Regions from separate parts of the Kluyvera sichuanensis genome, predicted to be linked through region 2. Evidence: predicted binding sites of a transcription regulator. Region 2 holds the regulator's gene; each other region holds the start of a gene.

Region 1 (7,865 bases), 2.4 Mb from region 2:
ATGGCCCGCAGATGAGCCGTGGCGAGAAAGTCCGTATCTTCCTCTTCGGCGTGTTTGAACTGCTGGTGTGGCAGAAAAAAATAGGCGCGAGCTTGAAGAAGAAGTAAGGGTTTCCCGGCCTGGCTCCCCGCCAGGCCCTGTTTTTACTGTTCAGCCTTAAAGTCGACAAAGCGCGAGCCTTTGTAGCTCAACGTTCCCTTATCCCACACCGTCAGCTGATGATACTGCTCGGCCTCGACGCGAAAACTCACCTCCAGCCCGCCCTGCTCCGGTTTAAAGCTGACGTCATAACGCATATCGCTACCGGCTGGCGTCACCGTCTGCTGACGCGAACGGCGATCGTTCAGCACCTTTTCGCGCTTGTTCGTCACCACCACCCGCTTTTGCATCAGCGGGGCGGCGTCGTTGTCCATTTTCTCTCGGCGCTGCTGCACAAAGCGGAACGAAGCGGCCACCACAATAACGGCGACGACTATAATGAAAAAAAGCGGCATCTTGCTCATTTCAGGTTCTCTTAAGAATTTATGCAAATCATAGTAAACGGCGCAGTCTGCCATTGTCATCTGGCGACTGCGGCTACTACACTGGACATTCAAGACTGGCAGTACAGTACCCATTAAGATAACAGATACAGGGACTTATTATGCTTTGGTCGTTTATCGCAGTATTCTTCTCAGGCTGGCTCTACGTGGATGCCGCCTACCGTGGGCCCGCCTGGCAGCGCTGGGCATTCAAACCTATCACCTTAATTTTACTCCTGTTTCTCGCCTGGCAGGCACCGATGTTTAACGCCATCAGCTACCTGGTACTGGCGGGCCTGTGCGCCTCATTGGTCGGCGATGCCCTCACGCTGCTTCCGCGTCAGCGCATGCTGTACGCCATCGGCGCGTTTTTCCTGTCGCACCTGCTGTATACCATCTGGTTTGCCGGACAGCTGACCTTCACCTTCTTCTGGCCGCTACCGGTGGTGCTGCTGGTGATTGGCGTGGTCTGGCTGGCGGTTATCTGGACGCGGCTTGAAGAGATGCGTCTGCCGGTGCTGGCCTTTATCGCCATGACGCTGATGATGGTCTGGGTCGCGGGCGAGCTGTGGTTTATGCGTCCAACGGACACCGCGCTCTCCGGTTTCTTCGGTGCCGGTTTACTGCTGCTGGGTAACATTATCTGGCTGGTGAGCAAATATCGCTGCCGTTTCCGCGCGGATACGGCGATTTACGCCGCCTGCTACTTTGCCGGGCACTTCTTTATCGTTCGCGCGCTTTACCTGTAATTTCCTGCTTGACTCTGGAGTCGACTCCAGAGTGTATGCTGCGCTTAATGAAGCAACGATCATTAATCGGAGGATACGATGTCGACTCCAGAGACACGTAACAATAAAGCCCCCCAATTCTCATCCTTTAAACTCGCGCCTGTGCCACAGCCACAGGACGACTGCTGCTGCGATAGCCAATGCGCAACGGCTGAGCCCGCAGTAGAACCGACGCTGGACGCCCGCTATAGCTGGGTCGTTAATGGCATGGACTGCGCCGCCTGCGCCCGTAAAGTCGAAACCGCGGTAAGCCAGGTCGCCGGCGTGAAGCAGGTTAAGGTGCTGTTCGCTACTGAAAAGCTGCTGGTTGATGCCGATGACGACATCCGCGCTCAGGTGGAGAAAGCCGTGAGCGCCGCAGGTTATTCGCTGCGTAGCGACAGCGAACCAAAGGCAGAGGATAACAGCCCGCGCTGGCGGGAAAACCTGCCGCTTATCGCGCTCGCGGTGATGATGGCGATTAGCTGGGGGCTGGAGCAGTTCAACCATCCGCTCGGCAACCTGGCCTTTATCGCCACCACGCTGGTCGGCCTTTACCCTATCGCCCGCCAGGCGCTGCGTCTGATGAAAAGCGGCAGCTGGTTCGCCATTGAAACGCTGATGAGCGTCGCGGCCATCGGCGCACTGTTTATCGGCGCGACGGCGGAAGCGGCGATGGTGCTGCTGCTGTTCTTGATCGGCGAACGCCTTGAAGGCTGGGCCGCAAACCGCGCGCGCCAAGGCGTGAGCGCGCTGATGGCGCTGAAGCCAGACACCGCCGTGCGCGTGCGCGATGGCCAGCGTGAAACCGTGGCCCAGAAGGATCTCCAGCCGGGCGATGTGATTGAAGTGGCCGCCGGTGGGCGCTTGCCTGCCGACGGGAAGCTCCTCACCCCGTTCGCCAGCTTTGATGAAAGTGCGTTAACCGGCGAGTCCATTCCGGTAGAACGTAATGCGGGCGAGAGCGTGCCAGCAGGGGCCACCAGCGCCGATCGCCTGGTACAGCTGAGCGTTATTTCCCAACCTGGCGACAGCGCCATCGACCGTATTCTGCGTCTAATTGAAGAGGCCGAGGAGCGTCGCGCACCTATCGAGCGCTTTATCGACCGTTTCAGCCGCATCTATACCCCGGCGATTATGGCCGTCGCGCTGCTGGTGACGCTGGTGCCACCGCTGCTGTTTGCCGCCTCGTGGGAGGAGTGGATCTATAAAGGGCTGACGCTGCTGCTGATTGGCTGCCCGTGTGCGCTGGTTATTTCGACTCCGGCAGCGATTACCTCAGGCCTTGCCACCGCTGCGCGCCACGGTGCGTTGATTAAAGGCGGCGCGGCGCTGGAGCAGTTGGGCCGCATCACCCAGATGGCCTTTGATAAAACCGGCACCCTGACGCTCGGCAAACCGCAGGTGACCACGATTATCCCAACCGCCGAACTCAGTGAAGACACCCTGCTGACGCTGGCCGCTGCGGTGGAACAAGGCTCTACCCACCCGCTGGCGCAGGCCGTGGTGCGCGAGGCGCAGCTGCGTGGGCTTGTCATTCCTCAAGCCGCTAATCAGCGTACGCTCGTCGGTTCCGGTATTGAAGCCAGCGTCGATGGGCAGCGCATCGTTATCTGCGCCGCAGGCAAGTTCCCGACGCCGGATCATCAGGCTGAGATTCAACGCTTAGAAAGCCAGGGCAACACCGTGGTACTCGTTACCCGTGACGATACCCTTCTGGGGATTGTAGCCCTGCGAGATACCGTGCGTCAGGAGGCGCGTCAGGCGGTCGATGGCCTGCGTGAATTAGGCATTCAGGGCATCATTCTGACCGGGGATAACCCGCGTGCCGCCGCCGCCATTGCCGATGAGTTAGGCATGGCCTACCGCGCCAACCTGCTGCCTGCCGATAAAGTCAGTGAAGTGACGGCGCTGAACGCTCAGGGGCCGCTGGCGATGGTGGGTGACGGGATTAACGACGCTCCGGCGATGAAAGCGGCGGCGATGGGCATCGCGATGGGCAGCGGCACCGACGTGGCGCTGGAAACCGCCGATGCGGCGCTGACGCATAACCGTCTGACCGGGCTGGTGCAGATGATTCGCCTGGCGCGTGCCACCCACGCTAACGTTCGACAAAACATCGCCATTGCGCTGGGGCTGAAGGGGATTTTCCTTATCACCACGCTGCTCGGCATGACCGGGTTGTGGCTGGCAGTACTGGCAGATACCGGTGCAACGGTGCTGGTGACACTGAACGCGCTGCGACTGTTGCGCGGGAAGTTTAGCGCGTAATCCTGTAGACCGGGCGAGGCGTTTACGCCGACCCCGGGTAGGCCCGGAGCGATTCCCGGCGGCGCTTCGCTTGGCCGGGCTACGGGCCCGCAGTTAGTGGCGCTTACGCAGCAAATACTGGTACGGCACTGACTCGGTCTGCTGAGCAATCAGCTCATGTTCCATAAAGCGGCAAAAGCCAGGGATATCGCGCGTGGTGGCGGGATCGTCGGCAATAATCAGCAGCGTTTCCCCCACCGGCATCGTCCGCACGGTTTTACGCACCATCATTACCGGTTCCGGGCAGCGCAGCCCTTGCGCGTCTAAGGTGTGGTCGGGGCTGGAAAACAAATCGGTCATGAGTATCTCGTCGTCAGAAAAAACGCGCTTAGTTTACGCTGACCTTGCCTCAACGCAACCAGGTTAACGATTGCGCGAAAAACAACCATTGCAATGCAGGCGGAAAGCAGTATCATTTCGCCCCTGCAACAGGCTTGCAGACTTATTGGGTTCCCTCACCCCAACCACTAAAAAGGTACAATATGACTCTCTTTACCGCTCTACAGCGCCGTCATGCGCTGGTTTGGCTATCGCTATTTCACCTGTTGGTGATCACCTCCAGTAACTATCTGGTGCAATTGCCGATTTCTATATTCGGCTTCCACACCACCTGGGGCGCGTTTAGCTTTCCGTTTATCTTCCTCGCAACCGACCTGACCGTGCGGATTTTTGGCGCCCCGCTGGCTCGCCGTATCGTTTTCGCGGTGATGGCCCCGGCGCTACTGATCTCCTACGTGATTTCATCGCTGTTCTATATGGGCGAATGGCAGGGCTTCGGCGCGCTGGCGCACTTTAACCTGTTCGTAGCCCGTATCGCCGCGGCGAGCTTTATGGCCTATGCCCTGGGGCAGATCCTTGACGTGCACGTGTTCAACCGCCTGCGTCAAAGCCGCCACTGGTGGCTCGCACCAACGGCTTCCACGCTGTTTGGTAACATCAGCGATACCCAGGCGTTCTTCTTTATCGCTTTCTGGCGCAGCACCGACCCGTTTATGGCGACGCACTGGGTAGAAATCGCCCTCGTGGACTACTGCTTTAAAGTGCTGATCAGCATTGTTTTCTTCCTGCCGATGTACGGCGTGCTGCTGAATATGCTATTGAAAAGGCTGGCAGATAAATCTGATTTGTCAGCAATGCAGCCAGGTTGAGAGTTCATTACACGGGTTGTGATAAGATACGCAGATGAGCCGTTATGGCTATTTATCGAAAGGAAGATGTCAATGCGCAAATTGGTGAAATATGCTGGTATTGGCCTGCTGGTAATGGGCCTTGCGGCCTGTGACAACAGCGACACCAGCACCCCTGCACAAGGTTCTGCAGCCGCAAGCGATGCCGCAGGTCAGGCAATCAATCTGTTAGACGGTAAGCTGAACTTTACGCTGCCGGCCGGGATGACCGACCAGAGCGGTAAGCTGGGCACCCAGAGCAACAACATGCACGTCTACTCTGACGCCACCGGCATGAAAGCGGTCATCGTCATCGTTGGCGACGACACCACCGAAGATTTAGCGGTGCTGGCAAAACGTCTTGAAGATCAGCAGCGCAGCCGCGACCCGCAGCTGCAGGTGGTGACCAATAAATCTATCGACGTGAAGGGCCACACGCTGCAGCAGCTCGACAGCATCATCTCTGCTAAAGGGCAGACCGCGTACTCTTCCGTCGTACTGGGTAAAATCGATGGCAAGCTGCTGACCATGCAGATCACGCTGCCAGCGGACAACCAGCAGCAGGCGCAGTCTGACGCTGAGAAAATCATCAATACGCTGGTCATCAACTAAGTTTTGCTGACCGATAAACGGCCTCTCGCGTGCTTACGCCAGAGGCCGTTTTTTTAGCCGCCACCCCAGCAGCAGCGCCACCGCTACCAGCCCTGCGGCGGCAATGTAAATCGTCGAAATGCCCATCCACGCCATCATCAGCCCGGCTAACGGCCCGGTAATACCCAGCGATAGATCCATAAACACGGTATAGGTTGCCAGCGCAGAGCCCTGATTCTGCTGCGGCACGGCTTTCACCGCCACCACGCCCAGCGCCGGGAACACCAGCGAGAATCCCGCCCCGGCCAAGAAGGTGCCGATTTTTGCCATCATTGGCGTATCAGCCACCCCCACCAACAGCAGGCCGACAATCTCCACCGAAAAGCAGATCATCGCTACGTTCAAGCCGCCCAGGCGGTTAATGCCGTTCGGGAACAGCAGACGCGTTCCCACAAACGCACAGCTAAAGAGCGTGAGCGCAAACGCCGCGCCGTCCCAGCCTTTCGCGTCATAAAACAGGGTGATAAAGGTGGCGATTACCCCAAAGCCCGCGGAAGCCAGTGCCAGCGCCATACCATAAGGCCAGACGCGCCCCAGCACCGCGCGAAAAGACATCGGTTTGCCCTTTTTCGCTTTCACTTCTGCACGCGGCAGCGCGCACAGAATGGCGACGGCGGCTACCGCCATAATTGCCAATGCCAACCCCTCCAGACCAACGTAGCGGTAGCACACCACGCCAAGCGGCGCGCCCATCGCCATCGCGCCATAGGTAACAATCCCGTTCCATGAGATGACCCGGCCAATATGCGGCGAACCCACGACACCCACGCCCCAGAGCGTCGAGCCAGTACCGGCAAAGCTTTGGCCGATACCGAGGATCACGCGTCCCAGGCACAACAGCACCAGACTGAGCAGCGGCCAGCCGCTGCCCGTTGCTGCCAGCAGGTAGCTCAACCCGCTGAGGAAGCAGCCGCACAGCCCCATCACCACAATTCGTTTTGGCCCCAGCAGGTCGGCATAGCGCCCGGCATGCGGGCGGCTTAGCAGCGTGGCGAAATATTGCAGGCTGATAACCAGCCCCGCCCAGAAGGCGCTGAATCCCATGACATCGTGGACATAGCCGGGCAGCACCGCCAGCGGCAGGCCAATGGTGAGGTAGCTTGCGAAGTTGAAGATAACGATGGAGACAATACGCAGGTTGAGGCGCAGGCCGCTAAGCGATTCCTCGGCGTCAGCTGCTGGCATAGATAATCCCTTATAGATGCAACGAAAAAAGCATTATTGCACATTTTGTAGCCCGGGCGAGGCGTTTACGCCGCCCCCGGTGGAAGCACGGAGCTAACCCCGGCGGCGCTGCGCTTGGCCGGGCTACGGGGTATGGGAAGGTTTGTTTGGCCAGAAGATGGTGATAACACCCGAGATAATGACTATGACGCCCAGCAGGCCGCGCCAGGAGAAGGGTTCATGCCAGCCGGGTAGCCAGATAGCGGCACACCACACCACCATGTAGCTCAGGCTCAATAAGGCGTAGGCTTTTGCCAGCGGCAGGCGCTTCAGGGCGAAGAACCAGCAGGCCATCGACGCAACATAGCCGAACAGGCCGAGGAAAAGCGCCAGCGTGCCGTCGCCGAAATGCAGCAGGTGGAGCAGGAACGCCAGCGGCTGTTCCGCCGGTGGCAGCGTGGTCATCGCCACCCGCAGCGTCAGTTGGGCGGCGCTTACCAGCCCAACGCTCATTAATGCCCAGATAAGCCCCATCAGGCGCTGCTCCCTAGCAACATAATGCCGACAATAATCAGCCCAACGCCCGCCCAGTGACGGCGGCTGACCGGCTCACGCCAGATAGTACGGGCCGCCAGCGTCACCCAGACAAAGTTCAGGCTCAGCATTGGGTAGGCCACGCTGACCGGGATTTGCTGCAACACCAGCAGCCACAGTAGCATCCCCAGCCCGAGCATCGCCAGCGCGAGCCCAAGCCAGGTCATCAGATGACGCCCACGCTGCCCGGCGGGTGCCGGGCGCGTAGCCTGTTTCTGGCATAGCTGCCCGGCACAGCTCAATAAGCTGGCGAGCAGCAGGCAGGCCCAGGTGATCATTGCGGACGGTACTGAATAAACGCGGTACGACCCATCACATACACCTCATCCGGTTTTGGCAACGGCAGATCCACCACTCTGGTATTGCGCTGCAGCTGCAGTACCAGAGAGATTGGCCCCTCCTGGCGATGCGCTTCCAGCCACTGTGGGAAATCTTCACTGGAGATAAAGCGCCCTTTAGCATCCGGATAGGAAAGACCGTATTTCAGCTCGCCCGTCTGCGAATACATGATGACGTCGCTGCGGTTCAGTTCCCAGGCAAGCCCTGCGGCGATACCGACGTTGTTGCTCAGTACGTAGCGGCTTGGAGTCAGCGACTCGCTCACAATATCCACCAGGAACTGCGGCTGCTTACTGTCGGTCACGCGGTCAGGAATCGCAAAGCCCACCAGCAGCGCTAACCCCATCGGGCAG
Region 2 (7,865 bases):
GTCTAACGCGGCAACCCCGCTGACCACCGACGCGAAGCCACTGCTGACCGTTGACGTGTGGGAACACGCTTACTACATCGACTACCGCAATGCGCGTCCAAACTATCTGGAGCACTTCTGGGCTCTGGTGAACTGGGCGTTTGTGGCTGAGAATCTGGCAGCGTAAGCAAAAAATAACCCGGCATCGCCACGCTCCGCCGGGTTATCTCGTATCACGCAGAAGGTTTCCCTTCTGCGTTTTTGTTTTTATTGGCTGGCCAGCGCCTCTTCACCGCGTGAACGACCGCTCAGGAATACCACCAGCAGCGCCAGCGCGGCAACAATCGCCCCCATCACCGGTACAAAGCTGTAACCCAGACCACCGGAGATCACTGCTCCGCCCGCGACCGCACCCAGTGCGTTACCCAGATTGAACGCCCCGATATTCACCGAGGAAGAAAGACCCGGTGCTTCGTGCGCCACGCGCATCACGCGCATTTGCAGCGGTGGCACCACCGCGAAGGTTGCAGCCCCCCACACCACCATACTGAAGGCCGCGCCTACCTGCGTTTGCGCAAGGAACGGAATCGCCAGCATGATTGCCATCAGCAGCAGCAGGAAGCCCTTCAGCGTTCCGCTCACCGAACGGTCTGCGAATTTGCCGCCGAGGTAGTTACCGATTGAGAAGCCGACGCCAATCAACACCAGCATCAGCGTAATAAACGCTGGCGTGGCGTGAGTTATCATCCGCAGCACCGGTGAAATATAGGTATAGAGCGTAAACATCGCTCCCGCACCCAGTACGGTGGTCAGCAGCGCCGACAGCACCTGCGGACGCACCAGCACCGACAGTTCGCGCTTCACGTCCGGTTTTTCACCCGCCCCGCCCTTCGGCAGAGAGAACCACAGCCCCAGGATGGCAATAATGCCAAGGCCTGCCGTTGCCAGGAACGACATCCGCCAGCCGATGGTTTCACCAAGCCAGGTTGCCGCCGGCACCCCGCCGATATTGGCAATCGTCAACCCCATAAACATGGTCGCCACGGCGCTGGCCTGCTTATGCTTCGGCACCACGCTGGCGGCGACAACGGAACCCAGGCCGAAGAACGCGCCGTGGTTAAGGCTGGTAATAATCCGCGACAGCATCAGCGTGGTGTAGTCCGGCGCCATCGCCGACAATACGTTACCGAGGGTAAAAATCGCCATCAGGAAGATCAGGGCGTTACGGCGGGCACGATGTGAAAGCAGCAGCGTCATCAGCGGCGCACCAACCATCACCCCTACGGCATAGGCGCTGATCAGCATCCCGGCTGCGGGAATGGAGACGTCCACGCCTTTTGCGATCACCGGCAGGAGCCCCATTGGCGAGAATTCGGTAGTCCCGATGCCAAAGGCCCCGATGGCTAACGCCAGTAAGGGAAAGTTAATTTTCATGCAAATGCTCCGGTTGGCCGCACAACAGACGCGGCATGTCGATAATGGGCAAAAGCATGACATCAATCACATAAAAACAGAAGTGTACAAAACAGCAAAAGATTATTGCTAAACGGGTAACAATCAGACAGGAGGGAGCGGGCGCCCCCTCGCAGAGGAATTAATGCAGTACAGCAGTCAAACTTGCGGCAACGATCAGCGCAAGGGTAATGACGGTGGTGGTGAGTGACATCTTAAGTTCGGTACTCATCAACTTTTCTCCTTTTTATCGCTACAGCAAAACTGAGCTAACTCATTTTTGCACAGTATTGCGCAAAAATCTTCACAGATTTAGCAGGATGTTGGTTTTTACTCTTCCACTTTGCGTCAGGATAAGTCAAAATTCGACGCTTATTTATAAGCGTACCGGCCATTGACCCCCTCCTGTCGTCCTGTATCGTTTTCCCGGCGAATCGCAATCCACAAAATTGCGTCAGGGTGTGTGAAGGCAAACGTTTTCCTTTCGATTTTATCAGGGGCAGGCCAGGGTCTGGAGTGAGATGGAATGGCAACTATTAAAGATGTAGCGAAGCGCGCAAACGTTTCCACTACAACCGTATCACATGTAATTAACAAAACGCGTTTTGTCGCCGAGGAGACGCGTGAAGCCGTTTGGGCGGCGATCAAAGAGTTGCACTACTCTCCGAGCGCCGTTGCCCGCAGCCTGAAGGTGAACCACACCAAATCGATTGGTTTGCTGGCAACCAGCAGCGAAGCGGCCTACTTTGCCGAAATTATCGAAGCCGTTGAGAAAAACTGCTTTGAGAAAGGTTATACCCTGATTCTGGGCAACGCCTGGAATAACCTGGAAAAACAGCGCGCCTACCTGTCGATGATGGCGCAAAAGCGCGTGGATGGCCTGCTGGTCATGTGCTCCGAGTATCCGGAATCCCTACTGACGATGCTCGAAGAGTACCGTCACATTCCGATGGTGGTGATGGACTGGGGCGAGGCTAAAGCAGACTTCACCGACTCGGTCATCGATAACGCCTTTGAAGGCGGCTATACCGCCGGTCGTTACCTGGTTGAGCGTGGTCATCGCGATATCGGTGTGATCCCAGGTCCACTGGAGCGCAACACCGGCGCGGGCCGTCTGGCCGGCTTTATGAAAGCGATGGAAGAAGCGCAGATCAACGTACCGAAGAACTGGATTGTGCAGGGTGACTTCGAGCCCGAATCTGGTTATCGCGCAATGCAGCAGATCCTGTCGCAGCAGCCGCGCCCTACTGCTATCTTCTGCGGTGGTGACATCATGGCGATGGGCGCACTGTGCGCCGCAGATGAAATGGGTCTGCGCGTGCCGCAGGACATTTCGCTGATCGGTTATGATAACGTGCGCAACTCGCGTTTCTTCACCCCGGCGTTGACGACCATTCACCAGCCGAAAGATTCGCTTGGTGAGACGGCGTTTAACATGCTGATGGACCGTATCGTCAGCAAACGCGAGACCTCGCAGTCGATTGAAGTGCATCCGCGTCTTATCGAACGTCGCTCCGTGGCCGACGGCCCGTTCCGCGACTACCGCCGCTAAGCATTACCCACGGACACCCTACTCGGGTGTCCGCAGCCACTCTTCATTTAGCGTCTCGCTATCCCCCAGATATTCCAGCAGCCAGCTTAAAGCCGGCGACGCTTCGCTTTGCTGCCAGGTCAGGCAACAGGCGGCATCCGGGAACGGGTTTTCAAGCTGTAGCGCCACCCATGCCCCGCTTTCCAACCACGGTTGCGCCAGATGCCCCGGCACCATCGCCGCGCAAAGCCCCGCCGAGATACAGGTTTCCGATGAGGCCCAGTCCGGCACCACCACGCGCTTCTGGTTATCGAGCAGCCAGGTTGTTCGCTTTGGCAGCGATCGCGAAGTATCTTCGCGCACCAGTGACGGCCAGTTGCGCAACACATCATCACTGAGCGGGCCTTCCATCTGCGCCAGCGGATGGGTACTCGCCACTACGCAGTGCCAGTTGAGCATCCCCATATCACGAAACGCGAAACGGCCACCAACCGGAATCGCCTGAGTGGCACCAATCGCCAGCTCCACGCGACCATCGGCCAGCGCATCCCAGACGCCATTAAACACTTCCTGATAAACAATCAGTTCCACGTCGCTAAAGTGGCGATAGAAATCGACAATCAACTGCCGGGTTCGCTGCGGTTTCACGATATTATCGACGGCAATCGCCAACTGCCCTCGCCAGCCGTTAGCAATTTGCTGGCACTGTTGGCGAGTGATCTGCATTTTTTTGATAACAGAGCGCCCCTCCTTCAAAAACCATGCGCCAGCGGGAGTAAGCTCAACGTCGCGATGGCGCCGTTCGAACAGGGGAACTGCCAGCCACTCTTCCAGCTGGCGTACCGTATAGCTGACCGCAGAAGGCACGCGGTGCAGTTCCTGAGCCGCGGCGCTAAAGCTACCGTTGCGCGCCACCGCATCAACCACTTCCAGTGAATATTCAGACCACATTTTCTGCCTGCAAAATTTTTGAATGCATGACGCAAATATTAGCGTTTCACAAGCCGTTATGCACTCTCTACACTCAGCGGCATCGTTTATTCATGATAAAAAGGGCGAAATTAATGCAACCTGGGAAAGGATTTTTAGTCTGGCTCGCGGGGCTGAGCGTATTGGGCTTTCTGGCTACCGATATGTATCTCCCTGCCTTTGCCGCCATTCAGGAAGACCTGCAAACGCCGGCATCAGCCGTCAGCGCGAGTCTTAGCCTGTTTCTGGCCGGTTTTGCCGTCGCGCAACTCCTCTGGGGGCCGCTGTCAGACCGCTACGGGCGCAAACCGATTCTGCTGTCCGGGTTAACCATTTTCGCTATTGGCTGCATTGGCATGCTGTGGGTGCGCGATGGCACCACGCTGCTGGTCCTGCGTTTTGTGCAGGCCGTCGGCGTTTGCGCTGCGGCGGTGACCTGGCAGGCAATGGTCACCGACTACTATCCAGCTCAGCGCACCAACCGCATTTTTGCCACTATCATGCCGCTGGTTGGGCTCTCTCCGGCGCTCGCCCCGCTGCTGGGTAGCTGGCTGCTGGCGCACTTTGACTGGCAGGCCATCTTCGCCACGCTGTTTATTATCACCCTGGTGCTGATGCTCCCGGCGTTCCGCCTCAAGCCTGCGCACAAAAAAAATGCCACTAGCGAAGAAAAGCTGACCTTTATGCGCCTGCTGCGCAGTAAAGACTATCGCGGCAACGTGCTGATTTACGCCGCCTGCTCGGCGAGCTTTTTCGCCTGGTTGACCGGTTCACCGTTTATCCTGCATGAGATGGGCTACAGCCCAACGGTAATTGGTCTGAGCTATGTGCCGCAAACCATCGCCTTCCTGATTGGCGGCTACGGCTGTCGCGCCGCGCTGCAAAAATGGCGTGGTGCCCAGATGCTGCCGTGGCTGCTGGTTATCTACGCGCTGAGCGTGGTGGGTACCTGGGCCGTGGGTCTGGCAGAAAACGCCTCGTTGACCGCCCTGCTGATTCCGTTCTGCGTGATGGCCATTGCCAACGGCGCGATTTATCCGATCGTCGTCGCTCAGGCGCTGAAGCCATTCCCACAGGCAACAGGCCGTGCTGCGGCATTACAAAACACGCTGCAGTTAGGGCTCTGTTTCCTGGCAAGCCTTGCGGTATCCACATTGATTGCCACGCCGCTGCTGACCACCACCAGCGTGATGCTGGTGACCGTGCTGCTCGCAGGCGTCGGCTACTGGATGCAACTCGCCGCTCGTCGCGCTGAACGTGAAATAGAACACGCCACTTCTCACGCCTAAACATCACTCATATCAATATCCCAGGAAATGATTAGGGCGCTAAGATTTTTAGTTGAATCAACAAACTTAGCGTCCTATACTGGATCCGCATCACATAAATAATATAGATTGAACTTATTAAGCGGGAGCAGGATAGCTTCCCGTTGAACCATGGATTGGCTTTCGGCAAGGGATTCTTCCCTTCCTCTGTGCTACGTCGGATAGCAGGCTCACGAATTTCGTGAGATTTCTCACAAACCCAAAAAAAGCGTCTACGCTGTTTTAAGGTTCTGATCATCAGGTCGGGATGGAGAAGCTATGAGCTCATCGTGTATAGAAGAAGTTAGTGTACCGGATGACGACTGGTATCGTATTGTCAGCGAGCTGCTAGGCCGCGCAGGCATTGAAGTAAACGGCAATGCTCCCTGCGATATACAAGTCAGAAATCCTCGGTTGTTTAAACGTGTGTTACAAGAAGGTTCGCTGGGTCTTGGCGAAAGTTATATGGACGGTTGGTGGGAATGCGATCGTCTGGATATCTTCTTCGACAAGGTGCTGCGCGCCGGATTAGAAACGCAACTCCCTCACCATATTAAAGACACGCTTCGCATTGCCGGCGCGCGTCTGTTTAATCTGCAAAGCCGTCGTCGTGCCTGGCAGGTCGGTAAAGAACATTACGACCTGGGCAACGATCTCTTCAGCCGCATGCTCGACCCCTATATGCAATACTCCTGCGGTTACTGGAAAGATGCCCAGACGCTGGAAGAGGCGCAGCAGGCTAAGCTCGATCTCATCTGCCAAAAACTGCAGCTAAAACCCGGAATGCGCGTGCTGGACATCGGCTGCGGCTGGGGCGGTCTGGCAGCGTTTATGGCCAGAAACTACGACGTCACCGTCAAGGGCGTGACCATTTCAGCGGAACAGCAGAAAATGGCCCAGGCCCGCTGCGAGGGGCTGGACGTCGAGATCCTGCTGCAAGATTACCGCGACCTTAACGACCAGTTTGACCGTATTGTTTCCGTCGGGATGTTCGAGCACGTTGGTCCGAAAAACTATGACACCTATTTTTCCGTCGTCGACAAAAATCTGAAACCCGACGGACTGTTTTTACTGCACACTATCGGCTCGAAGAAAACAGACAATAATGTCGATCCCTGGATCAACAAATACATCTTTCCGAATGGCTGTTTACCCTCAGTACGCCAGATTGCGCACGCCAGCGAACCTCACTTTGTGATGGAAGACTGGCACAACTTTGGCGCTGACTACGATACGACGTTGATGGCATGGCATGAACGCTTCCTCGGCTGCTGGCCGGAAATCGCGGACAACTATTCTGAACGATTCAAACGCATGTTTAGCTACTATCTCAATGCCTGCGCGGGTGCTTTCCGCGCGCGAGATATTCAGCTCTGGCAGGTGATGTTCTCCCGCGGCGTCGAGAGCGGTTTGCGCGTCGCCCGCTAGTCACTTCACGTCTGCGCCGCACTGGCGCAGACGCTTTTATCCCCTTTCGCCGCTTCGGCAATAGCCAATGCAGCGGTCTATCCAGCGCAGCATCCCTTCCTGACGTTCAATCGCCCCTTCCAACACGATAAAATCGCCAAAACGATCGCTATCCAGCGGCGGCACCTGCGGATACTGTTCCATGGTTTTTTGCAGCACGTGAAGCCGCTCCAGGTGCTGCATCCGCTGATTTTCCAGCAGATGGATACGGGTAGTGAGATCCAGATAACTGGAAAAGTACATCCGCACCCGAAACACGTCCTTTGCCGTTTTCTCAATTGGCTCATCTTTATGCAGCCACTGCATCAGCGCCTGATGCCCGGCCTCGGTGATGCTGTACTTCTTCTTCTCCAGAATATCGCCGCTGATCTCAATATCGTAAGTCACCAGCCCCTCGTTAAACATGCTCTTCAGCTCGCCATAAATCTGGCTGTGTTTGGCATGCCAGAATTTGGCTAACTCATGGTTAAACGCTTTGCTGATGTCATATCCGGTCATCGCCGTCCGGTTTAACAAGCCAAGAATGGCATAGGTTAAAACTTTCATTGTGCCCTACCTGATGTTTTTCCCCGCTGAGTATACCACGCCGCGCCGTCATATCCGCTTTGATCAACATGTCAAAACAAACATGTAAACATTGACATGTTTATCAGTGTGGATTAGCGTCGTTAGCAGTTTGCTTTAACGTGTCAGCTTGTTAATAAAATATTGATTTAGTTAATGAACACCAAAATTACGGTTAAGGATGAAAAATGGATTACTCAAGGAAACGGTGGTGGATCCTCACCGCCAGCTGCTTTATCAACCTCTGCGTCGGGTCGATGTACGCCTGGAGCATTTTCGCCTCCCCGATGGCGGAGTACCTTTCCGGGCTGCACGGCAGCACAATCAGTTCGGCAAACCTGGCGATTGTGTTCGTAGTCTGTAACTCGGTCGGCCCCATCACCATGATTACCGGCGGTAAAATCAACGACACGCTGGGTCCGAAACTGGTGATTTTCATCGGCGGTCTGATGTTTGGCGGCGGCATGATCCTCTGCGGTTATGCCACCGAAGTCAGCCATCTGGTGTGGGCCTATGGCATCCTCACCGGCCTGGGCCTCGGTATGGTCTATGGGGCGACCATCAGTACCTCAATCAAGTTTTTCCCGGATAAACGC
Region 3 (7,865 bases), 1.1 Mb from region 2:
TGCTGTTTGAATCGGTGCTGCTGGCGCTACTTAAGCCAGTGCTGCCGTCGGCATTGCCTGCTGCCAGCGCCTGGCCGTGGCTGTGGGCCGTGGGGTCAATGACGGTGATCTCGCTGCTGGTCGGGTTACGTCCGTACCGATTGCTGCTGGCAACCCAGCCGCTGCGCGTGCTGCGTCAGGATATCGTTGCCAACGTCTGGCCGCTGAAAATCTATCTGCCGTTGGTCTGTATTGTCACCGTGGTGCTGCTGGCATGGCTGATGGGCGGTAGTCCGCTGCTGTGGTCGGTGCTGGCGGGTGCGGTAGTGCTGGCGGCGCTGTGCGGGCTGGTGGGCTGGCTGCTGCTGAAGGTGTTGAAGCGCCTCACTCTGCGCGCGCTGCCGCTGCGTCTGGCGGTGAATCGTCTGCTGCGCCAGCCGTGGTCGACGCTTAGCCAACTTGCAGCATTCTCGCTCTCGTTTATGTTACTGGCACTGCTGCTGGTGCTGCGCGGCGATCTGCTGGATCGCTGGCAGCAGCAGCTACCGCCGGAAAGCCCGAACTATTTCCTGATCAACATTGCCCCGGAACAGGTGAGTGAGGTGAAAACCTTCCTGGCGGAGCATCAGGTGATCCCGGCGGCGTTTTACCCGATCGTCCGCGCGCGCCTCACCCAGATCAACGGTCATAGCACCGAAGGGAATAAAGATGAATCGCTGAACCGCGAGCTGAACCTCACCTGGCAAAACCAACGGCCGCAGCATAACCCGCTGGTAGCGGGCGTCTGGCCGCCGAAAACCGGGGAAGTCTCTATTGAAGAAGGACTGGCGCAGCGGCTGAATATTGGCCTCGGCGATAGCGTAACCTTCACCGGTGATACTCAGGACTTTACGGCGAAGGTGAGCAGCATTCGCAAGGTGGATTGGGAAAGCCTGCGGCCGAACTTCTTCTTTATCTTCCCGGACGGCGCGCTGGACGGTCAGCCGCAGAGCTGGCTCACCAGCTTCCGCTGGGACCACGGTACAACGCTGCTGACACAGCTGAACCGCGAGTTTCCAACGGTGAGCCTGCTGGATATTGGCGCTATCTTAAAACAGGTTGGTCAAGTGCTGGCGCAGGTTAGCCGGGCGCTGGAGGTGATGGTGGTGCTGGTCACCGCCTGCGGCGTGCTGCTGCTATTGGCCCAGGTTCAGGTTGGCATGCGCCAGCGTCACCAGGAGCTGGTGGTCTATCGCACACTCGGTGCCGGAAAGTCTCTGTTGCGCCTGACGTTATGGGCGGAGTTTGCCCTGCTGGGGGCGATTTCCGGTCTGGTGGCGGCCATCGGCGCGGAGACCGCGCTGGCGATGCTGCAAACCAAGGTGTTTGATTTCCCGTGGTCACCGGACTGGCGGCTGTGGGTGGCGCTACCGCTTTGCGGGGCGCTGTTGCTGTCGCTGTGCGGTGGGGGATTGGGGCTGCGCCTGCTTAAGGGTAGGGCGCTGTTCCGTCAGTTTTCCAGCTAGCCATTTCCCCGGCGGCACTGCGCCGCCGGGTTTCCCTCTGTCCTCGCAAAATTGCTCATCCTTTCATCAACATGCCCGCATTAGGGCACCATTCGGTAATTCTGCTGTGCTAAGTCGCACGTTTCATTAAAAATCAGTCAGGTGCAATTTATTAATAAACGATAAGATTTATTTGCCAAATAGATGGCGCGTAATCTATCAAGGAAAAATAATGACTATAAAAATGAAAGCGCTGGCGATCTCGATCGGCGCTGCAGTGGCATTGACGTCTTTCGCATCCCAGGCTGAAATTACCCTGCTCAAGCAGGATCCTCAGGCTGGTAACCCGCTGAGCCGTCTGAACTTCACCGTGGGCGGGAGTATTCGTCCGCAGTTCCAGAACATGACCGGCAACGACGGTAAAAATGCCTATAAGCGTAACGGCTTTGATGGCGGCACCCGTTTCCGTTTCGCCGCTGACTACTACCTGTTTGATGATATCAGTTGGGTCAGCTACTACGAACTGGGTGTCAATATTCCAGCGGTCTTTGACTGGGATAACCACTACGCGGAAGGCGCGAACGACACCACCCGTCGTATGCTCTACACCGGCCTGAAGAGCGATACCTGGGGTACGCTGACCTTCGGTCAACAAAACAGCATCTACTACGATGTGGTCGGTGCGAAAACCGATATCTGGGACTATGACATGATTGGTCAGGCACCGGGTAATGGTATCAACGGTGACTACGATGGTTCTTACCGTACTCGTAAGTCACTGAAGTATAAGAAAACCGTAGGCGATGTAGATCTCTACGCTTCTTACCTGTTCAACGATGATCTGAACCTGAACAACGGCCTGCTGTACAAACGTAAAGGCGGCGGTTCACTGGGTGTGGATTACCATATCACTGACGATCTGAGCTGGGGTACGGCATGGAACTACACCCGTGCTGACATGAACACCACCTACAACAGCGAAAGCAAAACCTACGATCAGAACATCCTGGGTACCGCGCTGAGCTGGACGCCGGACAACTGGACCTTCTCCCTTGGCGGCGGCTGGTACCAGAACTTCATGACCACCAAAAAATCTTCCGTACATGATTACTTCGCGGGCGATGCGTGGGGCGTGGAATACTTCGCGGGTTACAAAATCCCAGTGGGTCAGTACGCGCTTAAATCCGTTCAGCCGTACTTCATGGGTGACCGTATTGAATACGTGAATGGTCGCAACTACCAGCGCATCGACAACGGCGTGGGTATCAGCTTCCAGCTGGATTACGGTTTCCGTGTTGACTACGAACACGTGTTTACCTCCAGCACCGATGATCTGGGTGATATGAACCTGGTTCGTCTGCGTTACGATTTCTAATCGTCAAAAAGGGCGGCAATTGCCGCCCTTTACCGGTATTGCAAACCGTGTAGCCCGGCCAAGCGCAGCGCCGCCGGGAATAGCACCAGACCTACCCTTGTGTTTCCGCCAGCCACTGCGTGACCGCTTCCGACGTTCCCCGAAACACAATCTTGTCCGCCTTCTTCTCCAACTGATAGCAGTACATTGGGTCGTAATACTCCTCCAGCAACGGCACCAGCCAGGCAAAATGCGCCTCCGTTGAGCCGGTACGCTTCTGCTCGGCCAGCGAAGCGTCGAGCGTGGCGGTCAGTTCGGCAAAACGCTGAAGCCCCAGGCGACGGCGAATGGCAAAAAGGCCATGATGTAAATAGGCGCTGTACTCTTCCCAGCCTTTCTCTTCACCAAATGCGGCGGTGAAGTCATGATACATATGGGCAAAATACTCTTCGCGCAGGCGCTCAAGACGTAGATCGAACGGATCTTCCACTACCGCGATCGGCGACTGCGCCATACGATCGCGTAGGCACTCCGGCAGGTGGTTAGCGCCGATCATGTGACCTTCATCTTCCAGCACCCAGCGAACCTTGTCCTGCTGATACGCGCCTTTCAACAGCGCGGTGGCGAGATGATTCTCAAAGGTAGCCTGAGAAAACTGCGGCGTTAACGTACGACCAAACGACGAACCTCGGTGGTGAGCGAGCCCTTCAAGGTCGATCCCCAAAGGTTGTTCGCGCACCAGCGGCGTTTTGCCGTTACCGGTACAGCCGCCGATCAGCACGATCGGATGGCGTACCAGATCCTCGGTGGCCTGAATCGCCGCCTGACGCAGCGCCTTATAGCCGCCGACGATCAACGGATAATCAATACCGCTCTCTTTGATCCAGCTCTGCGTGATATGCGAGCGCTGGCCGCCGCGTGCGCAGCACAAATAGCCCTGCGGCATGCGACGACAGGCATCGAGCCAGGCGTCAATGCGCTGCTGGCGCGTCTGCCCGGAGACCAGTTTGTGCCCCAGCGCCATTGCGGCTTCGGGCCCCTGACGTTTATAGCAGGTACCGACCGCCGCGCGTTCATCGTCGTTCATCAGCGGCAGATTGACGGCGGCGGGCATCGCGCCCTGAGCAAACTCGACGGGGGCACGCACGTCAATGATGGGCGTTTCCGCGCGCAGAATCGCGCAGTAATCCGTCCCATTATTCATGGGGAAATCCTTCTTATTTAAATCGGGGGTCATGCGGTTATGGCGGGATTTTACGCTTCAGAGAGGGGGCCGGGGAAGGATAAGTTACTTTCCCCGGCATTTAAGGCTTAATTCAGGCGTGATTGCGCCCAGGCAATACCGCTTGCGTACTCTGGCGGCAGCAGGGGAACCATCGCTTCCAGCGTGGCGCTGAGGCGGCCGGTATCGCTGTCATTGAGGTTCAGGTGGCCCACTTTACGGCCCTCGCGCACCTCTTTGTCGTACCAGTGCAGGTGCACCAGCGGCAGCTTCAGCCAGTCATAGTTCAGGTCGGTGCCAATCAGGTTCACCATTACCGACGGGCTGTTTACTACCGGCGGTGGCAATGGCAGGTCGGTAATTGCACGCAGGTGCAGCTCGAACTGGCTGATGGATGCGCCGTTCTGCGTCCAGTGGCCACTGTTGTGCACGCGTGGGGCCAGCTCGTTGATCAGCAATCCGGCCGGGGTGATGAAACACTCCATTGCCATGACGCCGACGTAGTTCAGCTCCTGCATAATCGCGCCGAGCATGGTTTCGGCCTGAGCCTGCTGCTGCGCATCCGCCTGTGGGAAGGCAACGCTCATGCGCAGAATACCGTCCTGATGCAGGTTATGGGTCAGCGGGTAGAACACGGTGCTGCCGTCATGGCCGCGCGCGCCCACCAGCGACACTTCACCGGAGAAGTTAATGCCCTGCTCAACGATGCATTCGCCATAGCACTCGTCAGGCAGCTGCGCGGTGTCATCTTTACGCAGACGCCACTGGCCGCGGCCATCGTAGCCGCCGGTGCGGCGCTTGACGATAGCCAGCTCGCCCAGACGACCGAATACTTCAGGCCATTCGTCGGCGCTTGCCAGCAGCTGCCACGGGGCGGTTGCCAGGCTAAGTTTATCGAACAGCTGCTTTTGCGTCAGACGGTCAGCAATAATCGGGAAAACGTCGCGGTTAACAAACGCGGTGTGCTCGGCCAGTTCGCGGGTCAGTGCGGTCTCCGGCCAGCGTTCGATCTCAGCGGTAATCACGCTTTGCTGAAACGGCACGGCGGCCGGGTCAGCTTCCAAACCTACCGGCCAGACGGCGATGCCCAGCGGCTCGCCGGCCTGACGCAGCATGCGGCCTAGCTGACCGTTGCCCAGCACGCAGACCTGCTTCATGCCGCACCTCGTGGGTCTGGGTTATCCAGCACTTCATCGGTTTGCGCTTTGCGCCAGTCGGCAAGGCGCTGATGCAGTTCAGCGTCGTGCTGAGCCAGGATCTGTGCGGCGAGCAGGGCGGCGTTAGCGGCACCGGCTTTCCCGATAGCCAGCGTCCCTACCGGGATACCGCGCGGCATCTGTACGATGGAGTAGAGGCTGTCTACGCCGCTTAATGCCGCGCTCTGCACCGGCACGCCGAGTACCGGCACCAGCGTTTTCGCAGCAATCATTCCGGGTAAATGCGCTGCACCACCGGCACCGGCAATAATCACCTGGTAACCGTTCTCTTCTGCCGTTTCGGCGAAGCTGAACAGCTTATCTGGCGTACGGTGGGCGGAAACCACTTCAACATGGTGAGGAACATTCAGAATATCGAGGATTTCTGTGGCGAACTGCATGGTAGCCCAGTCGCTTTTGGACCCCATCACGATGGCGATACGTGCCGGATTATTGCGGGAAGACATGCGTCTTAAAACTCCTGTGGGTGTGCTGCACACGACGTTAGAGGCCACAGAGAATAACACGGAAAACGGGCAAGGAAAACGGTTGCGTCGCCACGTGACAGGGGAATAAGGGGGAAAAATTAAAATGGGAAGGCGATAAGCGTAACGTCGTCTTGGGTGACGCGAATCATCGAGCCTTCAGTATGCCAGGCACCGAGCACCGCGCGAAATGCCGCGTCGCCGTTAGCCTCAAGAGCGTGGATATCCGGGCGATGAGTATGCCCGTGAATCAGCCACTGCACGTGATGTTTCTCCATCACGTCGACAACGGCCTGCGGGTTCACGTCCATAATGTCCATCGATTTACTGCTGTTGGCGGCCTTGCTGTCATTGCGCATCTTCTGCGCAATACGTCGGCGGATAAACAGCGGTAGGGCGAGGAACAGCTTCTGGATCCACGGGGTATGCACTTTGGCGCGAAAGGCGAGGTAGCCCGGATCGTCCGTGCAAAGGGTATCGCCGTGCATAATCAGAATGCGACGACCGTAGAGGTCAAGCACCTTTTCTTCAGGCAACAGCTGCATCCCGCTTGCTGTCGCAAAACGCTTGCCGACCAGAAAATCACGGTTGCCGTGGATGAAGTAGCAGGGTATGCCAGAATCGACCAGCGATTTGATGGCAGAAGCGACTTCACGGTGCAGCGGGTTCGGATCGTCATCGCCAATCCAGGCTTCAAACAGGTCGCCTAAGATGTACAGCGCATCGGCCTGACGGGCTTCGCCGCCTAAAAAACGCAGAAAACCGGCGGTAATCGCCGGTTCTTCTGTTTGCAGATGAAGGTCTGCAATAAAGAGTGTCGCCACCAATTACTCGCTGACGGTCACGCTTTCGATGATAACGTCTTCTTTAGGAACGTCCTGATGCATACCGCTACGACCGGTAGAGACCGCCTTGATTTTGTCGACCACGTCCATACCTTCAACCACTTCGGCGAAGACACAGTAGCCCCAACCCTGCAGGCTTTCGCCAGAGAAGTTCAGGAAGTCGTTGTCAGCTACGTTGATGAAGAACTGAGCGGTAGCGGAGTGCGGAGCCTGAGTACGCGCCATTGCCAGCGTACCACGGGTGTTTTTCAGACCGTTGTTGGCTTCGTTCTTGATAGCTTCTTTGGTGGTTTTCTGGTTCATGCCTGGCTCAAAACCACCGCCCTGGATCATGAAGCCGTTGATAACACGGTGGAAGATCGTGTTGTTGTAGAAACCTTCGCGGCAGTAGTCCAGGAAGTTTTTAACTGTTTCCGGCGCTTTGTCGTCGAAGGTTTTGATGACGATGTCGCCGTGATTAGTGTGGAAAGTAACCATTTCTGCATCCTGTTCCGTTTAGAGTGGTGCTTCAGCCCGCCTGTGGGCTGCACATAGGCATCTGTTATAGCATAACCGGGCGGCGCGATCATCTTGCATTGTGTGCTGCTTCCGGGTTGAATTATGGGTAGAATATGCCGTTTAAGGCGAAAGCCCGGTTCACACACGTAAACATGGAATTCTCGATGCTAAAAATCTTCAATACAATGACTCGCCAGAAAGAGGAATTTAAGCCCATTCATGCCGGAGAAGTTGGCATGTACGTGTGTGGTATCACCGTTTACGATCTCTGTCATATCGGTCACGGCCGTACCTTCGTCTCCTTTGACGTGGTCGCGCGTTACCTGCGCTTCCTTGGCTACAAGCTGAAGTACGTGCGCAACATCACCGATATCGACGACAAAATTATCAAACGCGCTAACGAAAACGGCGAGAGCTTTGTCGCGCTGGTCGACCGCATGATCGTCGAAATGCACAAAGACTTCGACGCGCTGAATATTCTGCGTCCGGATAACGAACCGCGCGCAACGCATCACATTCACGAGATCATCGAAATCACCGAGCAGCTGATCGCTAAAGGTCATGCCTACGTGGCGGACAACGGCGACGTGATGTTCTCGGTGCCAACCGATCCGAACTACGGCAAGCTGTCGCGTCAGGATCTGGACCAACTGCAGGCCGGCGCTCGCGTTGATGTGGTTGACGTGAAGCGCGATCCAATGGACTTCGTGCTGTGGAAAATGTCCAAAGCGGGCGAGCCAAGCTGGCCATCCCCGTGGGGCGAAGGTCGTCCTGGCTGGCACATCGAATGTTCGGCGATGAA
Region 4 (7,865 bases), 2.1 Mb from region 2:
GCATATTGCGAGCCGCCAGAGCCGTTCATCCGCCGAAGTGAGCATTGCCTGGCTGGAGGCGCCGGAAGGCACTCAGCTCTTGCTGGTGGCGAACGAAGACTACTGCACCTGGCAGCCGACCGAAAAGAACTTCTAGGCCTTACCAGCGGTTCATACCGCCCATGTGACCCCCTCCGTTGTGCCCGCCCTGACAGCCATAGCCCATCCCACCGTGACGGGGGATCCCAGCTTGCGCCATGGCGACATCAAACTTCACCCGCTGATTATCCAGCTTCTGTCGTAGCGTCTCGATCTCCTGCGCCACGCCCTCGATTTTCGCGCTATCCGGTTTATCGGCCGTCAGCAGGGCGTTGTACTCATAGTGCTTAGAGGTGAGCTGTTGTCGCAGCGCGCTGGTCTGGTTGTAAAAATCATCGTGTAGCTTCTGCGCCGTCGCTCGCTGTGCGTCGGTGAGCTGGCTGTAGCCGCCGTTATCACTGTTGTTGCCCCAGTGATGCGGCCCGGCTAACGCAGCCCCGCTGGTGAAGGTGAATGCCGCGGCGGCTAAGAGCGTAAGGGCCAGATTGTTGTTCCGTTTCATGGTTGATTCTCCTGTGGTGTGGTTATCTTAGCTATTGCATCTTCTGTGCCAGACTCACAAACCGCGATAATACAGAGGTTTTCAGGCCACTCGCGGCGGCAGGTGAGTAAAAATGACCCGCGTCAGCCTACCCGGTGGGTTATTTTTACTCGTTGAAGCGGGACGTTTGTGCTCGAGGGCCGGGTTAGCGGGCGCGAAAAATGGCATGATTTCTGCTGAGGGACGATGACGGGAAAAGAGAAGGAAGCCCCATGAGCCTCATACGTTTACAGAAGGATTCGGTTGCGACCGGTATTAGCTGGCTGCTGACCGGCGTGATTTTGCTGCTGGTCTGCCTGTTCTCGGCGCTTATCGTGCGCGATTACGGGCGAGAAAGCGCATCGGCCCGGCAAACCATCCAGGAGAAAGGCAGCGTGCTTATTCGCGCGCTGGAGTCGGGCACCCGCGTTGGCATGGGAATGCGCATGCATCATGCCCAGCTTCAGGCCATGCTGGAAGAGATGGCCTGGCAGCCGGGCGTGCTGTGGTTTGCCGTCACCGATGAGCAGGGAACGGTGATCGCCCATAGCGACCCGCAGCAGGTGGGCAAGACGCTCTACGATGCGCAGCAGATGCACGAACTGCAGGTTAGTGACGCCGTGCGTGAACGACGCGTTGCAACACCCGAACCGGCGCTGGAGGTCTACCGGTCATTTCGCCCGCTGGAGAGCGGCAACGGCCACCATATGCGCATGATGATGCGGCGGGAGGTGGTGACGACTCCGCAGGTGATTTTTGTCGCCTTTGATGTGCGTGAACTCGACGCCGAGCAGGCACGCGGGCTGCGCAATATGATTGTGATCCTGTGCGCCGCCGGGCTGGTGATGGTGGCGACCATCCTCGCGCAGTTCTGGTTCCGTCGCTATCAACGCTCACGCAGGTTGTTACAGGAAGCGACCCACCGCAGAGAAAAGCTGGTGGCCTTAGGCCATCTGGCGGCCGGGGTGGCGCATGAAATTCGCAATCCGCTCTCATCGATTAAAGGGCTGGCGAAGTACTTTGCTGAACGTACACCGCCGGGGGGAGAAGCCTACGCGCTGGCACAGGTGATGGCGAAAGAGGCTGACCGTCTGAACCGCGTGGTTAGCGACCTGCTGGAGCTGGTGCGCCCGGCGCATTTAAAATGGCAGTCGGTGGATCTCAACGAGGTGATTGCCCACTCGCTCCAGCTGGTCAGCCAGGATGCGCGTGGCCGGGAGATTACGCTGCAGTTCACTCCACCGCCTGCGTTACGCCGCATTCAGGCCGACCCGGACCGGCTGAATCAGGTGCTGCTGAATCTCTATCTCAACGCGATTCAGGCGATAGGTCACGGCGGTGTGATTACGGTAACGGCCAATGAGTGTAGCGACGGTCGCGTGAAGGTCACCGTCGCCGATAACGGCAAGGGGATGACGGCTGAGCAGCTACAGGCGATTTTCACCCCGTACTTCACCACCAAAGCCGACGGCACCGGTCTGGGGCTGGCGGTGGTACAGAACATTATTGAGCAGCATGGCGGAACCATTCACGCCGATAGCCGTCCCGGCGAGGGGGCCACATTTACCCTCTATCTGCCGGTTAATGAGCAACAAAAGGAACAGCAAGGATGAGCGTAGAGAAGGGCGATATTCTGGTGGTGGACGATGATATCAGCCACTGCACTATTCTCGAGGCGCTGCTGCGCGGGTGGGGATATCAGGTCTCGCTGGCGCATAACGGCCGGGAGGCGCTGGAACAGGTGCGCCAACGGGTATTTGATTTAGTGCTTTGCGATATCCGCATGGCGGAGATGGACGGCATTGCGACGCTCAAAGAGATAAAGGCCTGGAACCCGTCGATCCCGGTGCTGATCATGACCGCCTACTCCAGCGTGGGGACGGCGGTTGAGGCGCTAAAATCCGGCGCGCTGGATTACCTCATCAAGCCGTTAGACTTCGATAACCTACAGCAGACGCTGTCACAGGCGCTGGTGCATACCCGGCAGCCTGACGGCGCAGTTGAAGCTTCTCCCGCGGCTCAGTTCGGGATGGTCGGCGATAGCCCAGCCATGCAGGCGCTGCTGCACAATATCGCGCTGGTTGCCCCTTCTGATGCCACGGTGCTGATTCACGGCGAGTCGGGCACCGGTAAAGAGTTGGTGGCGCGAGCCCTACACGCCAGCAGCGCGCGCTGCGATAAGCCGCTGGTGACGCTGAACTGCGCGGCGCTCAATGAGTCTTTGCTGGAGTCCGAACTGTTCGGCCACGAGAAAGGGGCGTTTACCGGTGCGGATAGGCGGCGGGAAGGGCGTTTTGTCGAAGCGAGTGGCGGGACCTTATTCCTCGATGAAATTGGCGATATCTCGCCGCTGATGCAGGTGCGCCTGCTGCGCGCGATTCAGGAACGCGAGGTGCAGCGCGTAGGCAGCAACCAGACCATTTCGGTGGATGTCCGCCTGATAGCCGCCACCCATCGCAATCTGGCGGAAGAGGTTAGCGCCGGGCGCTTTCGCCAGGATCTCTATTACCGACTGAACGTGGTGACCATCGACATGCCGCCGCTGCGTCAGCGGCGCGAAGATATTCCCGCTCTCGCGCACTACTTCCTGAAACGCTACGCCGAGCGCAACCGTAAAGCGGTGCAGGGATTTACCCCGCAGGCGATGGATCTGCTGATTCACTACGACTGGCCGGGCAATATTCGTGAACTGGAAAACGCGGTGGAGCGGGCGGTGGTGCTGCTGACGGGAGATTATATCTCTGAGCGCGAGCTGCCGCTGGCGATCGCGGGTACGCCGGTACCGATGTTGTCGTCGGCCGATGATGAGATTCTGCCGCTGGTGGAGGTGGAAAAAGAGGTCATCCTGGCGGCGCTCGAAAAAACGGGCGGCAACAAAACTGAAGCCGCCCGTCAGTTGGGCATTACGCGCAAAACGCTGCTGGCCAAGCTCAGCCGTTAGTTTTGCTCACGCTCGATGGCGCGCCAGCCGATATCGCGACGGCTGAAGCTGCCGTCCCAGTGAATATCGGTCATTAAGGCGTAAGCGCGTTGCTGCGCTTCTGCCACGGTATGGCCCAGCGCGGTGGCGCACAGCACGCGGCCGCCGCTGGTCAGCACGCGGTCGTCGTCAGCGAGCCTGGTGCCCGCGTGGAAGACTTTACCGTCAGTTGAGGATTCCAGCGGCAGGCCGTGGATCTCATCACCGGTGTTGTAGTTGCCAGGGTAACCGCCCGCGGCAATCACTACGCCCAGCGAGGCGCGATCGTCCCACTCGGAGGTTTTTTCATCCAGCTTGCCGTCGCAGGCGGCCAGGCAAAGATCCACCAGATCCGACTTCATGCGCAGCATGATCGGCTGCGTTTCCGGATCGCCAAAGCGGCAGTTGAACTCGATAACCTTCGGGTTGCCCTGTTTGTCGATCATCAGGCCCGCGTACAGGAAGCCGGTGTAGGTATTCCCTTCTGCCGCCATGCCTTTCACGGTTGGCCAGATGATGCGTTCCATAGTGCGCTGGTGGACTTCATCGGTCACTACCGGTGCCGGGGAGTAAGCCCCCATGCCGCCGGTGTTCGGGCCGGTGTCACCGTTGCCCACGCGTTTGTGATCCTGACTGGTGGCCATCGGCAGCACGTGCTCACCGTCGACCATCACGATAAAGCTCGCTTCCTCGCCGTCGAGGAACTCTTCGATAACGATGCGGTGACCCGCGTCGCCAAAGGCGTTACCCGCCAGCATATCGTGTACGGCGGCTTCCGCTTCTTCGAGCGTCATCGCCACGATAACGCCTTTACCGGCGGCCAGGCCGTCGGCTTTGATAACGATCGGCGCGCCTTTCTCACGCAGATAGGCCAATGCAGGCTCAATCTCAGTGAAGTTCTGATACTCCGCCGTCGGGATCTGGTGACGGGCGAGGAAATCTTTGGTGAAGGCTTTGGAGCCTTCCAACTGTGCCGCGCCTTCGGTTGGCCCGAAGATCTTCAGGCCAGCAGCGCGGAACGCATCGACTACGCCAATCACCAGCGGCGCTTCCGGGCCGACGATGGTCAGGTCAATCTTCTCGTTCTGGGCAAAGCTCAGCAGTGCCGGAATATCGGTGACGCCGATAGCCACGTTCTGCAACGCGGGCTCCAGTGCGGTACCGGCGTTACCCGGTGCGACAAAAACGGTATCAACCAGCGGAGACTGTGCCGCTTTCCAGCCCAGTGCGTGTTCGCGGCCGCCGTTACCAATGACTAAAACTTTCATCGTCTGCTCCCTGAATTAATGGCGGAAGTGGCGCATGTCGGTGAAGATCATCGCGATGCCGTGTTCATCGGCAGCGGCAATCACCTCTTCGTCGCGGATAGAACCGCCTGGCTGGATAACGCAGCTCACGCCAACGGCGGCAGCGGCATCAATGCCATCGCGGAACGGGAAGAATGCGTCGGAAGCCATGGCGGAGCCTTTCACTTCCAGACCTTCATCAGAAGCTTTAATGCCCGCGATTTTGGCGGAGTAAACGCGGCTCATCTGGCCTGCGCCTATACCGATAGTCATGTTCTCTTTGGCATACACAATGGCGTTGGACTTCACGAACTTCGCCACCTTCCAGCAGAACAGCGCATCGCGCAGCTCCTGCTCGGTAGGCTGACGTTTGGAAACGACGCGCAGTTCACCTTCGGTGACCATACCCAGGTCACGATCCTGAACCAGCAGGCCGCCGTTCACACGTTTAAAGTCGAGACCCGGCACGCGCTGTGCCCACTGGCCGCAGGTCAGGACGCGAACGTTCTGTTTAGCGGCGGTGATCTTCAGCGCTTCTTCGGTCGCGGATGGGGCGATGATCACTTCCACGAACTGGCGGGAGATGATCGCCTGCGCGGTTTCAGCATCCAGCTCGCGGTTAAAGGCGATGATGCCGCCGAACGCGGAGGTTGGGTCCGTTTTATAAGCGCTGTCGTAAGCGTTGAGAATAGAGGTGCTGACTGCTACACCACATGGGTTCGCGTGCTTGACGATAACGCAGGCCGGTTCGTTGAACTCTTTCACGCACTCCAGCGCCGCATCGGTATCAGCGATGTTGTTATAAGAGAGCGCTTTGCCCTGAACTTGCTGCGCGGTGGCAACGGATGCCTCTTTGACGTTTTCTTCTATATAGAAGGCAGCTTGCTGGTGGCTGTTCTCGCCGTAGCGCATATCCTGCTTCTTAATGAAGTTCAGGTTCAGCGTACGCGGGAAACGACCCGCGGCTTCTTTGCTCTCACCGTGGTACGCCGGAACCATGCTGCCGAAGTAGTTGGCAATCATGCTGTCATAAGCGGCGGTGTGTTCGAAGGCTTTAATCGCGAGATCGAAACGGGTGTCGAGGGTCAGAGAACCTTCGTTCGCATCCATCTCTTTAATAATGGCGTCGTAGTCGCTGCTCTTGACGACGATAGCAACGTCTTTATGGTTCTTGGCGGCGGAGCGAACCATCGTTGGGCCGCCGATATCAATGTTCTCTACCGCATCTTCCAGCGAGCAGCCTTCACGGGCGACGGTCTCGGCGAACGGATAAAGGTTAACGACAACCATATCGATAGGCGCAATGTGATGCTGTTCCATAATGGCATCGTCCTGGCCGCGACGACCGAGGATGCCACCGTGTACTTTTGGATGCAGGGTCTTTACGCGTCCATCCATCATTTCCGGGAAACCGGTGTAATCGGAAACTTCGGTCACCGGCAGACCTTTTTCTGCTAACAGGCGGGCGGTGCCTCCTGTAGACAGCAGCTCCACACCGCGTGCGGAAAGTGCCTGGGCGAACTCGATGATACCGGCCTTGTCAGAAACACTGAGCAGAGCGCGGCGGACTGGACGACGTTGTTGCATGGTAAATCCCCTGGATTTGACTATTACAGAGAGCGTTAGGTGAATTCTTGCGTAAAAACTCAGCTAACGCCCCTTACGGGGCATCCTTGTTTTGCGGGTGCATTGTAACGAAAACGTTTGCGCAACGCTCGCGAATTTTTCTCTTTCCCTCAATTCCATTATTTCATCTCTATAGATGAGGGATAAAACCGGGAGATTCTCGAGAGCGATCCTTATTTTTGTGGATAACTCTGTGTGTAAATGGGTATAAGGTGGGGTTCTGCTGGGGATTTCAGCAGTCAGTCATTTTTCTGCAATTTAAGGGTTGCGGGCCTGAGGAAACTCCCTATAATGCGCCTCCATCGACACGGCGGATGTGAATCACTTCACACTAACTAGCCGGGTTGGTTGAAGAGAAAAACCTGAAAATGAGGGTTGACTCTGAAAGAGGAAAGCGTAATATACGCCACCTCGCAACAGTGAGCGAAAGCCGTGTTGCACTGCTCTTTAACAATTTATCAGACAATCTGTGTGGGCACTCGAAGATACGGATTCTTAACGTCGCAAGACGATAAATGAATACCAAGTCTCTGAGTGAACACGTAATTCATTACGAAGTTTAATTCACGAGCATCAAACTTAAATTGAAGAGTTTGATCATGGCTCAGATTGAACGCTGGCGGCAGGCCTAACACATGCAAGTCGAACGGTAGCACAGAGAGCTTGCTCTTGGGTGACGAGTGGCGGACGGGTGAGTAATGTCTGGGAAACTGCCCGATGGAGGGGGATAACTACTGGAAACGGTAGCTAATACCGCATAACGTCGCAAGACCAAAGTGGGGGACCTTCGGGCCTCACACCATCGGATGTGCCCAGATGGGATTAGCTAGTTGGTGAGGTAATGGCTCACCAAGGCGACGATCCCTAGCTGGTCTGAGAGGATGACCAGCCACACTGGAACTGAGACACGGTCCAGACTCCTACGGGAGGCAGCAGTGGGGAATATTGCACAATGGGCGCAAGCCTGATGCAGCCATGCCGCGTGTATGAAGAAGGCCTTCGGGTTGTAAAGTACTTTCAGCGAGGAGGAAGGCGTTAAGGTTAATAACCTTAGCGATTGACGTTACTCGCAGAAGAAGCACCGGCTAACTCCGTGCCAGCAGCCGCGGTAATACGGAGGGTGCAAGCGTTAATCGGAATTACTGGGCGTAAAGCGCACGCAGGCGGTCTGTCAAGTCGGATGTGAAATCCCCGGGCTCAACCTGGGAACTGCATTCGAAACTGGCAGGCTAGAGTCTTGTAGAGGGGGGTAGAATTCCAGGTGTAGCGGTGAAATGCGTAGAGATCTGGAGGAATACCGGTGGCGAAGGCGGCCCCCTGGACAAAGACTGACGCTCAGGTGCGAAAGCGTGGGGAGCAAACAGGATTAGATACCCTGGTAGTCCACGCCGTAAAC

What was found. The regulator PurR, encoded in region 2, represses purine synthesis genes. The targets are predictions, from matches to a motif close to CANGCAAACGTTTGCNTG.
Region 1: the regulator PurR is predicted to act here: its motif matches at 3,958-3,975, upstream of tusA (sulfurtransferase TusA).
Region 3: the regulator PurR is predicted to act here: its motif matches at 5,774-5,791, upstream of purE (5-(carboxyamino)imidazole ribonucleotide mutase).
Region 4: the regulator PurR is predicted to act here: its motif matches at 6,537-6,554, upstream of purH (bifunctional phosphoribosylaminoimidazolecarboxamide formyltransferase/IMP cyclohydrolase).

The regions. Positions count from the first base shown of each region.
Region 1 is NZ_CP162271.1:3,398,250-3,406,114, forward strand. Features, by position in the region: gene AB2B48_RS16420 (DUF1145 family protein) at 1-107, shown strand, start outside; gene AB2B48_RS16425 (DUF2500 domain-containing protein) at 144-503, opposite strand; gene AB2B48_RS16430 (lysoplasmalogenase) at 644-1,270, shown strand; gene zntA (Zn(II)/Cd(II)/Pb(II) translocating P-type ATPase ZntA) at 1,349-3,559, shown strand; gene tusA (sulfurtransferase TusA) at 3,653-3,898, opposite strand; gene AB2B48_RS16445 (7-cyano-7-deazaguanine/7-aminomethyl-7-deazaguanine transporter) at 4,081-4,746, shown strand; gene AB2B48_RS16450 (DcrB family lipoprotein) at 4,819-5,376, shown strand; gene AB2B48_RS16455 (MFS transporter) at 5,410-6,600, opposite strand; gene arnF (4-amino-4-deoxy-L-arabinose-phosphoundecaprenol flippase subunit ArnF) at 6,724-7,113, opposite strand; gene arnE (4-amino-4-deoxy-L-arabinose-phosphoundecaprenol flippase subunit ArnE) at 7,113-7,451, opposite strand; gene arnT (lipid IV(A) 4-amino-4-deoxy-L-arabinosyltransferase) at 7,448-7,865, opposite strand, start outside.
Region 2 is NZ_CP162271.1:1,018,753-1,026,617, reverse strand. Features, by position in the region: gene sodB (superoxide dismutase [Fe]) at 1-166, shown strand, start outside; gene AB2B48_RS05115 (MFS transporter) at 247-1,413, opposite strand; gene AB2B48_RS05110 (YnhF family membrane protein) at 1,574-1,663, opposite strand; gene purR (HTH-type transcriptional repressor PurR) at 1,958-2,983, shown strand; gene punR (DNA-binding transcriptional activator PunR) at 3,002-3,913, opposite strand; gene punC (purine nucleoside transporter PunC) at 4,027-5,220, shown strand; gene cfa (cyclopropane fatty acyl phospholipid synthase) at 5,518-6,666, shown strand; gene AB2B48_RS05085 (PadR family transcriptional regulator) at 6,703-7,251, opposite strand; gene AB2B48_RS05080 (OFA family MFS transporter) at 7,458-7,865, shown strand, end outside.
Region 3 is NZ_CP162271.1:5,018,529-5,026,393, forward strand. Features, by position in the region: gene ybbP (putative ABC transporter permease subunit YbbP) at 1-1,484, shown strand, start outside; gene AB2B48_RS23815 (porin) at 1,696-2,838, shown strand; gene mnmH (tRNA 2-selenouridine(34) synthase MnmH) at 2,930-4,021, opposite strand; gene purK (5-(carboxyamino)imidazole ribonucleotide synthase) at 4,129-5,196, opposite strand; gene purE (5-(carboxyamino)imidazole ribonucleotide mutase) at 5,193-5,702, opposite strand; gene lpxH (UDP-2,3-diacylglucosamine diphosphatase) at 5,822-6,544, opposite strand; gene ppiB (peptidylprolyl isomerase B) at 6,548-7,042, opposite strand; gene cysS (cysteine--tRNA ligase) at 7,228-7,865, shown strand, end outside.
Region 4 is NZ_CP162271.1:4,023,312-4,031,176, forward strand. Features, by position in the region: gene AB2B48_RS19335 (DUF1481 domain-containing protein) at 1-136, shown strand, start outside; gene zraP (zinc resistance sensor/chaperone ZraP) at 140-580, opposite strand; gene zraS (two-component system sensor histidine kinase ZraS) at 832-2,211, shown strand; gene zraR (sigma-54-dependent response regulator transcription factor ZraR) at 2,208-3,539, shown strand; gene purD (phosphoribosylamine--glycine ligase) at 3,536-4,825, opposite strand; gene purH (bifunctional phosphoribosylaminoimidazolecarboxamide formyltransferase/IMP cyclohydrolase) at 4,841-6,430, opposite strand; rRNA gene AB2B48_RS19365 (16S ribosomal RNA) at 7,051-7,865, shown strand, end outside.